4 regions of the Arthrobacter sp. TJ-263 genome follow, and region 3 is predicted to be linked to each of the others. Evidence: predicted binding sites of a transcription regulator. Region 3 holds the regulator's gene; each other region holds the start of a gene.
What was found. Region 3 encodes LexA, which represses DNA repair genes until DNA is damaged. Its sites were predicted from a motif close to TCGAACANNTGTTCGA; they were not measured.
Positions count from the first base shown of each region.

Region 1: the regulator LexA is predicted to act here: its motif matches at 1,582-1,597, upstream of AC4D2F_RS13440 (HNH endonuclease signature motif containing protein).
Region 2: the regulator LexA is predicted to act here: its motif matches at 1,646-1,661, upstream of AC4D2F_RS07400 (HNH endonuclease signature motif containing protein).
Region 4: the regulator LexA is predicted to act here: its motif matches at 1,183-1,198, upstream of AC4D2F_RS06895 (HNH endonuclease signature motif containing protein).

Region 1 is NZ_JBZCNE010000002.1:628,048-631,259, reverse strand. It holds gene AC4D2F_RS13440 (HNH endonuclease signature motif containing protein) at 1-1,404, opposite strand, end outside; gene AC4D2F_RS13435 (heme-degrading domain-containing protein) at 1,864-2,409, opposite strand; gene AC4D2F_RS13430 (M10 family metallopeptidase domain-containing protein) at 2,554-3,212, opposite strand, start outside.
Region 2 is NZ_JBZCNE010000001.1:1,555,059-1,558,270, reverse strand. It holds gene AC4D2F_RS07400 (HNH endonuclease signature motif containing protein) at 1-1,633, opposite strand, end outside; gene AC4D2F_RS07395 (DUF6510 family protein) at 1,756-2,061, opposite strand; gene AC4D2F_RS07390 (FAD-binding oxidoreductase) at 2,074-2,790, opposite strand; gene AC4D2F_RS07385 (sulfite oxidase-like oxidoreductase) at 2,787-3,212, opposite strand, start outside.
Region 3 is NZ_JBZCNE010000002.1:43,215-46,426, reverse strand. It holds gene AC4D2F_RS10850 (ATP-dependent DNA helicase) at 1-902, shown strand, start outside; gene lexA (transcriptional repressor LexA) at 970-1,686, opposite strand; gene AC4D2F_RS10840 (LysM peptidoglycan-binding domain-containing protein) at 2,067-2,537, shown strand; gene AC4D2F_RS10835 (histidinol-phosphate transaminase) at 2,622-3,212, shown strand, end outside.
Region 4 is NZ_JBZCNE010000001.1:1,455,404-1,458,615, reverse strand. It holds gene AC4D2F_RS06905 (UDP-N-acetylmuramate dehydrogenase) at 1-376, shown strand, start outside; gene AC4D2F_RS06900 (hypothetical protein) at 598-1,026, opposite strand; gene AC4D2F_RS06895 (HNH endonuclease signature motif containing protein) at 1,210-2,931, shown strand; gene asd (aspartate-semialdehyde dehydrogenase) at 3,138-3,212, opposite strand, start outside.

The DNA of each region.
Region 1 (3,212 bases), 580 kb from region 3:
GTACCTGTTCCGTCGGGTGCTTCGCGGAGGGCCGAGCGTCCGCGGGGCAGTGAACCACGGAATGCCCTGTCGGGACTGAACAGTCCATGCACCCTGATGGATGACGTGGTGATGGCGTGAACACAACAGGACGCCGTTGTCGATGCTCGTCGTGCCGCCCCTGGACCAAGGCTTCAGGTGGTGTGCTTCGCACCAGCTGGCCGGGATGGAGCAGTCAGGGAAGGCGCAGCCCTTGTCCCTCGCAACGAGCGCTCGCCGAAGATGCGGGGGAAACAGCCGTTGCGCCCGTCCGATGTCGAGTACCTGGCCCTTGCCGCCCAGCACCAGCGGGATGATGTCGGCATCGCACGCCAGTTTCCTGATGCTGCCTGCACTCATCTGCCCGGAGAAAACCGCATACCCCGCCCGGTGCGAGGCGCCGATGAGGTCCCTGTGATCGATGGTCACCATGATCTGCGGTCGGTGGCCGCCGGTCGAAGGAAGCGCTGCAGTGCTCAGTGCGACCCTACAGGCGGCTACGAGTCCATCCAGGAGGGCCTGAGCCCTCGTTGCCATCGGTGGATCAACGACACCCGCTCGGCTCTCGTCCGCGTCCCGGTCATCCTGTGAATGCCGATCATGAGAGGCGTGTGCCCCCGTGTGTCGAGTGCACGGTACTCCTCGGACGTCCGAAGTCCTCGAGGGCCCCGAAGACCCCGGTCCGCCGCCCGGCGCAGCCGCATCCGTCCGTCCCGATGGGCCACGCGGATTCGCTGCTGAATTCATGACAGTCGCGAGTAGCTCGAACTGCTCATCCGTCGCCCCGATCTCGACGAAATGCAGTCCATGGCGCCGCCCTCGGACGAAGACGCCTTGCCGCGCACGCAGCACCTTATCCGTCGGCTCCTGCCCGTCCTGATCGAGGACGCCTTCCCACCGACGTGCCAGTACCCGCAGGATGTCTTCGTCGGCCTCCATCGCCTGCCGTGTCAGGTGGTGCTCCATCGACTCGAGGTGCTGAGGTGTGGCGAAGGACTCCACCCGCTGTAATGCTTGAGCGACGACCGTCGCTGCCCGCCCGCTGATGCGGCCCGAGGTCACCGCGGCGCCCAGCGTTGCGAGCCGGGCAGGAACAGGTGCCCCGGTCGGCGAGGTACGGGGGAGTAGGACGTCTGCGAGGCACAGCCGGCGCTTCGCTTCTGCCCGGCTGATGCCCAGCGTGGCACGGAGGAAGTCCGTGCAGTTCCTGAATCCGTTGCCGGGCGATGCAGGCGAGGTTTCGGTGGCAGGACCAGTGAGGACGTTCCCGCTGACCGATTGCTCGGCCCGCGCAAGGAGTGAACCGCCGCCCTGTCGCTCGTCGTCACCGTCAGCAAGATGATGATCCTCGGCGAGACGGGCGGCGAGGATCTGCAGGTGGTCCACGATCCTCGAGGCGTGCTCGATCCTCAGAAGGATGTCCATGGCGTCCTGCCGCGACCGGGTGCCACCTACCTGGCCGATACCGCGGGCGCATTCGGCAAGCGCTGTGCATGCCACGTCCAGGAGATCCGGAGGTGCGGTGAGGTCCTCGACAGGTGCGGTGGTCATACCCCAATTTTATAGAACGTGCGTACTAATAGCGCGGTGGGGGCGCGAGTGTGGAGGAAGAGTCACCTGCACTTATCCACATAGGTGGCCGGTGTGGAATCCCAGCGGCCACCTGTTCCACAGAACCGCAACTCCGCACATCGGCGCCCTCGAGTCGCCGTCAAGCCTGCGGGCGCACTCGGAGGCGCCCCGCCGTCGTCCGCTTCTCCGAAATCCTGACAGTGCCCTTGAAGGAGCCCCAGCGGATCATTCCGCCCGCGTGATGCGAAACCCGCAGCGGCGTCGGTCCGGTGCCTACAGGCCGGCGGCGGCGTGGAAGGTCCGGAGCGCCTCGACGACGAGCCGGTGGTCCTCCAGCTGTGGCAGGCCGGAGACCGTCACCGTGGCGACCGGGCCGACACCCTGGATGTACAGCGGGAAGGAGCCGCCGTGCGCGGCGAACGTCGTCGTGTCGAACAGGGGATCGTCCTCCACCCGCCCACCATTGCGGCGCCCCCGGAGGCCGACCAGCAGGGAGGGAACGCGGTATCGTTCGGCGGTGCGGCTCTTCGCGTCGAGCCAGTAGTCGTTGTCGGGCGTGGTCCCGTCGAGTGCGGCCCGGAACAGGATGTGGTCCGGCCGTCGGATGCAGACCGCGATCGGCAGGTTGCGACCCGCACCCAACTGGACGATCAGCTGCCCCAGAGCAACGGCGTCGTCGTTCGTGAAGCGGGTGAATTGGAGTTCGTCGACTTCCCTCTCGACCGTGGCGATCAGCGCCTCGAGCGCCTCGGCAGACTGTTCGCTGCCGCCGTCGGGATCGAACGGTAGGACGGCTGTCGGGAGGGCGTCATTGCTCATCTCCTTAATTTACGTCGTCGGCGGGATATGGCGGACTTTTCCTCTGTTGTTTAGGAATTTTCTTCGCGGTGCGGTGCGGGGCCCGAATGTGCCTCCTGCCGCCGTCGAACACACCGCGGCGACGATGTAGGCGCCCGGGCCGCGTCAGAGTCCCGGCGCGCAAGGCCCTGCGCCGAGGAGAGCGAGCCCTGCGAGGTCGCCCTCGCCGAACGAGGCCTGCCCGACATTCTCCGTGTACATCAGCTCGTCGGGGTCGTGCACGTGGTCGAGTCCGACGACGTGCGCGAGCTCGTGCATGATCGTCGCCCTCAGATACGCGCGTCCGTCCGGGTATCCGAGGGATATGGCGGCGTCGGGCGCATCGAGCTGCACCTGCCCGCCCACGTAGACCAGCGGCTGCCCCGGCGCCTGGGCGTAGTCGCTGCCGCCGAGCCCCGCGATGTCCCCGGCGAGTCCCGGGATCTCCTCAGGGCTGGTCCACGTGATCAGCACCGGCACCCAGGTCTTCCCGTACAGCTCCGGCTGGTAGAGGTCGCGCTCTTCGCTGGGTGCCTCGGTGGTGGTGCCGTCGTCGACGAACTGCAGGCCCGTGGCGGCGGACACCGCGGCGACGGCCTCCTGGATGAGTCCCTCCGACCCGGCCGGGGCGTTGTCGGGCCGGACGACGTAGTGCACGGGACGGCAGGGGTCGTAGGCCACCCACTCCTGCTCCTCGACGGGCGAGTCCATCAGCGTGAACGCCGTCGACGACGGCGCCGGCGGCGGCGTCCCGAGCGGCACGCCCTGGGCTTCGACTCCACGGG
Region 2 (3,212 bases), on a different contig from region 3:
GGTGGGTCGGGATGTCCGCAGGTGTAGCGGCGAGTTCGCCGCGAACTGTACGCCCTGCCTGCCAGTACAGATTCCTTCGGGGGTTGCCGGTTCGTCGTCGATGAGCCGGCGGGGTGAACCACGGGATGCCACCACGCGATTCGACGGTCCACGGGTCCTCATGGATGACGTGGTGGTGACGCGAGCACAGCAGCACCCCGTTGTCGACGCTGGTCACGCCACCCTGCGACCACGGTGTCAGGTGGTGTGCCTCACACCAGCTGGCCGGAATGGAGCAGTCCGGGAACGCGCACCCCTTGTCCCGGGCGACGAGCGCTCGCCGGAGATGTGGTGGGAACAGGCGTTGCGCACGTCCCACGTCGAGCACCTGCCCGTCGCCGCCCAGGACCAACGGCATGATGTCCGCGTCACAGGCCAGCCTCCTGATGGTCCGCGCATCGACCTGTCCGGAGAAGACGGCATCGCCGGCCCGGTCGGTCTCGCCGATCAGGTCCTGGTAGTCGATGGTCACCATCACCTGCGGACGATGCCCACCCGTTGCGGGCAGGCCGCCGGTCGACAAGGCGATACTGCAGGCCGAGACCAGACCGTCGAGGAGTTGCTGCGCCCGGGTCGGATCACCGCGGTCGATCGACGGCTCCTGCGAAGCGGGTGCTGACCCGGGAGCCGACTCGCGTGCTGACCCGGGTGCTTCCCGGTCTGTCACCTCCGGTACTACGCCGCCGACCGGGTGTTCGGCATGCCCCGAGGATCCTCTCGGGTTGGCGGCTGCATTCATGACGGTTGCGAGCTGTTCGAACTGCTCGTCCGTGGCGCCGATCTCCAGGACCTGCAATCCATGGCGTCGTCCCTTGAGGAAGACGCCCTGACGCGCCCGAAGCACCTTCTCCGTGGGTTCCTGCCCGTCCTGGTCCAGCACTGATTCCCAGCGGCGCGCCAGGACGCGGAGGATGTCCTCGTCGGACTCGACCGCCTGCCGGGTGAGGTGCTGCTCCATCGACGCAAGCTGATCCGGCGTCGCGAAGGACTGCACCCGCTCGATCGCCTGCGCCACGACGGTGGCGGCACGCGCGCTGATGACGAAGGAGTTCACGGCTTCCCCCAGCACTTCCAGCCGGGGAGGGAGCGGGTTCCCGGTGGGTGACAAGCTCGGCAGCACGACCGCCGCCAGATGCAGACGACGTCTCGCCTCGGTACGGCTGATGCCCAGCGTCTCCCGGAGGAAATCCGCACAGTTCCTGAACCCATGACCGGCATCACCGGCCGAGCTGGACGAGCTGGATGAGCTGGACGAGCTGGATGAACTGGCCGAGCTGGATGAACCGGCCGAGCTGGATGACGTGGCCCCAGGGTCCTGCGCCACCGACGCAGCTTCTGCAGGACCGGATGCGCCGGGGCCGCCGCCCTGTGCCGAGAAGAGGCCATGGTGATCCGCCACCCGGGCGGCGAGGACCTGCAGGTGATCGACGACCTTCGACACCTGCTCCACATCGACGACGAACCGGAGGGCGTCCTGCCGTGACAGGAGGTGGTGGTACTGGGCCAGGCCGAGCGCACAGTCGCTGAGGACGGTACGAGCCTCCTCCAGGGAGGATCCCGGCCGGGAGGAGCGGGTGATCGATGTGATGGCCATGACTCGATATTATCGAACGGGTGTTCGAATAATCGAGGCGGGGGTGCCATTGTGGAGGGGTAGTGGGACCCTGACCTTCATCGGACTCCGCACGGTGCACACCGGGGTACGGGTGGTGATCGCTACGTGATGCGTCGTGCCTCTCGGTCCGTGTCGATCACCAGGTGACGGACGCCGTCGAGGGTGAGGATCTGACGATCGCCCTGGTCCGTGAGACAGAGCAGCACCGCCCTGCACGTAGGGCAGCGCAGCACCATGCCGGGCGCATTCGTGTAGAGCAGCGCAGCGGCCAGCGGGCCGGACGAGCCACAGCCCGCGCACATACACTCCGCGCTCGTGAGGTCGGAGACGAACTGGTCGAGCGCCCCGGCGAGGGCGTTGCCGTCGAGGTGGTCCTGGTCGGGGTGGTACTGCTCCGTGCTGTCCATGGCAGTCCTTTCCTAGCCGCCGTACCGCTCCGTGCGGATGCGGCCGGCGTCGTGCCCGTCCTCGACGAGCCACGCGGCGACGGCCTCGACGAAGCCCGTCGAGCCGCAGATGTAGACGGCCGGAGCCTCGTCCGGCGGAAAGCAGGACGCCGTGACGGCGTCGTGCGTGAGGCGGCCGGCCGCCCGGCCGTCGGGTGCCTCGCGTGAGTAGGCGATGTCGATCGTCACCTGCGGATCCTCCTGCCCGAGCACGGCGAGCTCACCCCGGTAGAAGACATGGTCGGGGCTGCGCACCGAGTAGAGCAGTCGCGCCGGTGCGATCGCCCGGGCCTCGGCGTGCGAGCGGAGCATCGCCATGAGCGGGACGACGCCCGAGCCTCCGGCGATCAGCTGCAGCGGACCGCCGAGGTCCGGCGTCCAGGTGAACCAGCCGCCCACCGGGCCGCGGACCTCCAGCCGGTCGCCCACCGACAGGACGCCGACGAGGAAGGGAGAGACCTCGCCGTCGTCGAGCTCCTCGACCGTCAGTTCCAGCTCGCGGGGCGGCACCCAAGCCGCCACGGAGTACGAGCGCGCCGCCTGGTAGCCGTCCTCGGCGGTGAGCCGCAGGTCCACGTGCTGGCCGGGCACGCCGGTGACGACGTCGGGGAAGCGGAGCCTCACGGTCCGCGCGCGGACGGTCTCGGGGCGGACCGCGCTGACCTCGACGTCCTGCCACGTCCGCCTCACCAGTAGCGTTCCTCGCGCCACGGGTCCCCGTACATGTTGTAGCCGTTGCTCTCCCAGAAACCGGGCAGGTCCTGGTCCATCAGGCGTATCCCGCTGACCCACTTGGCGCTCTTCCAGAAGTACAGGTGCGGGACCAGCAGCCTCGCGGGGCCGCCGTGGGCGGGCGGGAGGGGCTCGCCGTCGAACTCATGGACGATCCATGCCTTGCCGTCGAGGAGGTCGTCCAGCGGGACGTTCGTCGTGTAGCCGCCGTAGGAGTGCACCATCGCGTACTCGGCCTCGGACTCCACGTCCTCGAACAGGGTGTCGAGGGAGACGCCACGCCAGCTGGTGCCGAGCTTCGACCAGCGCGTCACGCAGTGGATGTCGGTGGTGATGTCCTCCTGGGGGAGTGCCTGCAGCTGCTCCCACGTCCACTGGTG
Region 3 (3,212 bases):
ACCTCAACGAGGTCGTGTGGGCGTCGCGTCCCAGCAGCTTCACGCCGGGCTCCGGCTACACGCAACCCGACGAGACCGCGCCCGCGACGCTGAACGTCGCGCCGCTGTCCGTCGCCGGACGGCTGCGGGAGGGACTGTTCGAGGACCACACCGTGATCCTGACCTCCGCGACCCTCGCGATCGGTTCCGAGTTCGGTCCCGTCGCGGGGTCGCTGGGACTCAGCGGTCCCGGTGCGCCCGCCTGGACCGGCGTCGACGTCGGGAGCCCCTTCGACTATTCACGCCAGGGCGTGCTCTACGTGGCGAAGGACCTGCCGAAGCCCGAGCGCGGAACCTCCGGTGCGCAACTGGAAGAGCTCCTGGGACTCCTCACCGCGTCCCGAGGGGGTGCGCTGGGACTGTTCTCGTCCAAGCGGGCCGCCGAGGAGGCGGCGGAGGCACTGCGTCCGAAGGTCGACTTCGAGATCCTGTGCCAGGGGGAGTCCTCGCTCAACGCGCTGGTCACGCAGTTCGCGGACGAGCCGGACACCTGCCTGTTCGGCACCATGTCCCTCTGGCAGGGCGTCGACGTGCCGGGGTCCTCGTGCCGGCTGGTCGTGATCGACCGCATTCCGTTCCCGCGGCCGGACGATCCCCTGATGACCGCCCGCACGCGGGCGGTGGCCCGGAACGGGGGCAACGGCTTCATGAGCGTGTCCGCCACGCACGCGGCCGTCCGGCTCGCGCAGGGCGCGGGACGCCTGATCAGGGCGGCGGAGGACAGGGGCGTGGTCGCCGTCCTCGACAGCCGACTCGCCAACGCCCGGTACGGCGGCTTCCTCCGGGCAGCCCTCCCGCCCTTCTGGGCTACGACGGACCGCGCGACCGTCACCGGGATCCTGGAGCGGCTCTCAGGGCGCTGAGGCGTCCCTCCGGCCGCGACACGACAGCTTCGACACGACAGCTGCGACACGACGGTCGCCGCGAACGCTACAGCGCGCGCATCACCGAGACGACCTTGCCCATGATGCTGGCATGGTCACCCAGGATGGGCTCGTAGCGGGTGTTCTGCGGCAGGAGCCACGTATGGCCGTCCCGCTGCCGGAAAGTCTTCACGGTGGCCTCCTCGTCGAGCAGCGCCGCGACGATGTCGCCGTTCTGCGCGCTCTGCTGCCGGCGCACCACGACCCAGTCGCCGTCGCAGATGGCGGCGTCCACCATGGAGTCGCCCGAGACCCTGAGCATGAAGAGATCACCGTGGCCGACGAGCTGGCGGGGCAGGGGCATGACGTCCTCCACCACCTGGTCCGCGAGGATCGGTCCGCCGGCGGCGATGCGCCCCACGAGCGGCACGAGGGCGGTGTCGACGGCGATCCGGTGCTCGGTGGCGGGTTTCCCGTCCGGGGACGGACCGGCCTGGGCGCCGGACGTGTCCGGGGCCAGGGTCAGGGGGAGCAGGACCTCCATGGCGCGCGGGCGCTTTGGGTCCCTGCGCACGTAGCCCAGCCGCTCGAGCTGCGACAGCTGGTGGGTCACGCTGGACAGGCTCGCGAGGCCCACGGTGTCGCCGATCTCCCGCATGGACGGCGGGTACCCCTTGTCGGCGATCGACCGCTGGATCGTCTCGAGGATCGTCAGCTGCCGGGCGGTCAGCCCCTTGGACACGGAGCGGCCGCGCGGCCTGCCCCGGCCCGCGGAGATGGGCACGGCGTCTGCCGGAACGTCGGCAGTGTTCGATTCCTGCCGGGCTGCCGCTGGTGATTCCGCCACTGTTGCGCCTTTCGCCTGGGATCGCTGATCCCGTCGTCGCCGCCGGTCGGCTTCCGTGGTCCGGAAACCGTTTTGTCAGAGGCGGCTGGTTGTGTGAGATGCATCGACCACGGAACGGCCCTCGGAGAGCAGCATCCGTCGACGATGTCCTGATCTCTTCACGCTAGGACAGTCGAGGGCACTTTTCAAACATATGTTCGACCGAGTCTCGACACGGGTCGATCGTAGATGCTAGAAATAGGCAGATGCTTATTAGAACGTGTGTTCGAACCCGGTGCTTCGCCCGGTCAGGGCATTCGAAGGAAAGAGGAACGGCAATGGTTACACCCGTACTGCATGGCAGCTCGCTGTGGACGCCCGCTCGCCCCGACAGCCACCTCAGGCTCGTCCCCACGCCTGAATCGCCCGCGTCCCCCACCGCCTCCCCGACCTCGAGCTTCATGGCGCCGTCCCGTCCCTCCACGCAGCGCAGTGCGGACCGCCCCCTGACGCTCACGCGGCGAGGGCGCCTGCTCCTGGTCGGCCTGCCCATCGCCCTGGGCGTCGCGGCCCTGATCCTCCTCGCGGCGTTCCTGACCTCCCACGCCCAGGCGGGGGAGTCGGCACCCACGGCCACGGTCACGGTCGAGGTGAGTGTCGTCACCGGGGAGACGCTGTGGGATCTCGCCGTGCGCCACGCGCCGGAGCGTGATCCCCGGGACGTCGTCGCCGAGATCGTCGAACTCAACGACCTGCCCAGCTCCGTGGTGCAGGCAGGGCAGAGCATCGCGGTACCGGCCGCGGGGTGAGCGGCTCCCGCTTCCCGCTTCCCGCCAGCGCGCCGGACCATGGGCCGTTCCTGCAGGAACTGCCGCGTCCCTTAAACTGAAGCAGTGCCCTCCTCCGTTGAAGCCCTAGCCAACCTCCCCCTGCGCGACGACCTCGTCGGGCTGCACCCGTACGGCGCGCCGCAGTTGGATGTCCCGATCCTGCTCAACGTCAACGAGAACACGTACGGCGTGCCGGCAGATGTGCACGCGGCCATCGTGGAGGCGGTCGCGAAGGCCACCACAGGCCTCAACCGGTACCCCGACCGCGAATTCTCCGACCTGCGGAAGAACCTCGCCGACTATCTGGGGCACGGCCTCACCCCCGATCAGTTGTGGGCTGCCAACGGGTCCAACGAGGTGCTCCAGCAGGTCCTTCAGGCCTTCGGCGGACCCGGGCGCACCGCCATCGGTTTCCCGCCCACCTACTCGATGTACCCCCTGCTCGCGAGCGGGACCGGTACGCGCTACGTCACCGCCGCCCGCGGCGCCGCCTACTCCATGACGCCGGAGGACACCGCCCACGCCGTTCGCGCATCGGGCGCGAACATCGTGTTCCTGTGCTCGCCGAACAATCCGACCGGCACGGCGCTCGGCCTCGACGTCGTGGAGGCGGCCTACGAGGCCGGCGAGGACGCGCGTGCCATCATCATCGTG
Region 4 (3,212 bases), on a different contig from region 3:
CGCACCGGACCCGGACACGTGGAGTACGGGATCGTTCTTCACCAACCCGATCGTGCCGCAGGATGTCGCGGACCGGCTGCCGGCCGATGCTCCCCGCTACCCGTCGGGTGAGAACGGCCACGTGAAGCTCAGCGCCGCCTGGCTCATCGAGCATGCAGGGTTCTCCAAGGGATTCGGTCTCGCGGACGATGACGGGTTCGCCGCTGGCGGCGGGCGGGCCGCGCTGTCGACGAAGCACACACTCGCCCTCACCAACAGGGGCGGCGGCTCGGCGTCGGACCTGCTGTCCGTCGCCCGCCTCGTGAGGGACGGGGTGGAGCGGGCCTTCGGGATCCGGCTGGAGCCCGAGCCGTTGCTCATCAACTGCGCCCTGTAGCGTGCCCGCCGTCGGCTGCCCGCTTGCTGCTTGTCGGCCGCGCACCCTCTGCGTCCCGCCCGCCAGGTGGTAGGCGGCGCGTCTGCCGACAGGCAGTCGGCCCTCCAGCCTGGTCAGGCCGCGCGCCGGGCGAATCGGCCGCTGGCCCGGTTCGCGTGGGCCGACGGTCCGGCCTGTGGCTCGGTGCCCGGCCGAGTCGGCCGCCTGATCACCGGGTTCCCTCAGCGTGCGGGGGATCGGCGCGCCTGTTCGGCGGCGGCGCGGGTGAGGACGACGTCCTGCCAGCTGTCCTCGCGCTGCACGAGCTGCCGTGAACAGAGCCACTGCGCAAGGCGTGAGGCGACGCTGATCTGAGCGAGCCGATCGTGGAAGTCCGGGAGGAGCTGGGGCGCAGCGAGGAAGTCGGGCAGCGCGTGCAGCAGCTCGCGCGCTCCCATGACCTGGACGTAGGGGTCCTCGGTGCCGAACTGGCGTTCCAGCGCGAGTAGTTCCTGGTCGGTGTCGGTCAGCCTGGTCGCAGCGACGTGTTCGAGGTAGGCGCGGAGGTGGACCTGGATCCGCTCGTATCGCAGCAGGCTCTCGGGGTGCCGCGTATGGCCGCTGGCCGCGAAGAAGCGCCGGAGGACGATGTCTGCGTTCACGGGGTCCATGCGCCCATCCTGCCTGTGGCCTCCGACCTTTTCGTGCGGCTCCCGGCGGTACCGGATCCCCTGGCAGGGGTCCGTGCTCGGCCGGTGATGGGCGCGAGGAGATGTGGACGAGGCGACGCTGACCTGTCCTCCACAATCACCGTCCGCCCTCGGAAATAGTACGTGCGTTCGATAAAATCAGGTATGGCTGTCGCACCGCTGGAGAATCCCCAAGACTCCGAACTCTCCCTCGGATTCGTGCACGCCGCGCTCGTGCAGGTGGCTGATTCATTGACGGCTCAGGGCCGGATGCTGTCACGGAGCGAGGCGCTGCGGACGCTGGTCGACGTCGAGGACATCTCGCGGGTCGTCGATTTCCTCCAGGTCTTCGCCGCGGGACTGGCGGAGGAGACGGATCTGGCGTCGGGTGACAAGCCTCGTGAAGTCGGTTCCCTCCAGACACGGGCGGAAGAGTCCCTCCGAACGTCCGAACCAGTCGGTGCGGCCGGGGTGAGGGCTTCCGGCGGGAGTGCGGCCGCCAGTGCCGGCGGGAACCGGTTCCGGAACTGCGCGGACTACCTGCGGGCCAGGCTGGGTATCAGCCGCGCTGAGGCGAAGCGCAGGCTGGACCTGGCTCATCGCGTGCTGCCCGGTGTCGCTCCCTCGGGTGCGCCCCTCGAGCCGCAGTCGGCGGCCGTGAGTGCCGCGTTCGCCTCGGGCACCCTGAGCGGAAGGGCAGCGACGCTCATCTGTTCAGCAGTGGAACGGGCCGGCTGCCTCGCTGCACCCGAGCAGCTGGCGTCGATGGAACGTCATCTCACCAGTCAGGCACTGGAATCCGATGAGGATGTTCTGCGTGTCCTCGCCCGTCGCTGGGAGACCGTGCTGGACCAGGACGGTCAGGAGCCCACGGAGAAGGTTCTGCGGGCCCGTCAGGGCGTGTTCTTCAGGGGGCGGCGCAACGGACTGCGCATCCTCGAGATCGGGGCCACCGACGAGCAGTTCGAGCATCTGGTCACGGCCATGACCACCGCCACGAACCCCCGGAGTCCCAAGGCCGACCGCGCCGCGGACGCTTCCCAGTGCGTGAACGGTGCCGGAGCCGTGACGGACGGTGCAGGCGATCCGATCATGCCGTCGAAGGGACCGGGAAGTCCTACACGGGCGCAGAGCCTGCTCGACGGGCTGGTGGGTGCATGCCGCATCGCCCTGTCCACGTCCCTCCTGCCGGCAACCGGTGGCCACAGGCCCCAGGTCATGGTGACCATCGACTACCGCGACCTCCTCGACGAGCTCCGCAACACCCGCAGCCGGGACACCAGCAGTCACGACAGCAGCAGTCGGGATACGGCACGTCGAACCGGTGGTTCGACCGCCGGTCGACCTGCCGGTCGAACCACCGGTCGGGATACCTCGGGTGATGCCCGCACCGCCGGCTCGAGGGGCGGAAGCGGGACCGGGCGTGCCGTTTTCGCCGAGCAGCTAAGTGCCAGCACCATCCGGCGGATCGCCTGCGACGCGGACCTCGTTCCCCTGGTACTCGGTGGCGAGGGGCAGATCCTCGACATCGGCCGCGCGGGTAGGCTCTTCCCGCCACACGTGCGTAGAGCCCTCATCGCCCGGGACCGCGGCTGCGCGTTCCCGGACTGCACTGTTCCAGCCACGTGGTGCGAGGCCCACCACATGACGCCCTGGGCCTCCGGGGGTACCACCGGCATCGCCAACGGAGTCCTGCTGTGTGCACACCACCACCACACCATCCATGACGGCCTCTGGACGGTCGCATCGCACAACGGCATACCCTGGTTCACCCCACCGCCACATCTCGGTCGACCCGGAACCACCGCGCGGCGCAACAGGTACTGGCATGCCGAGCCCGGGTTGCCGGGTGGCGCCGGGGGCGCGGTTTCGACTGGACAGCAGTAGGGAAAGCAGTGGAAGGAGCGGCCGCTTCGAACGATCGGTGGAGTGTCATGTCCACCGAGGCGACCGGGACACCACCGACAGCTCTCGCCGTCCGACATCGGCAGATCGCCGCCGAATCCCCAGCAACGCGCATCCAACCGGTTCTTCAGCTCGCCGTCAGATCACCCGGACAACACCCACGGGTCACCGGCGCGTGGAAAGACGCCTCAGAGATTCCCGGTGGCGATCATCAGCATCCGGCGGAGCGGCTCGGCAGCTCCCCACAGCAGCTGGTCTCCCAC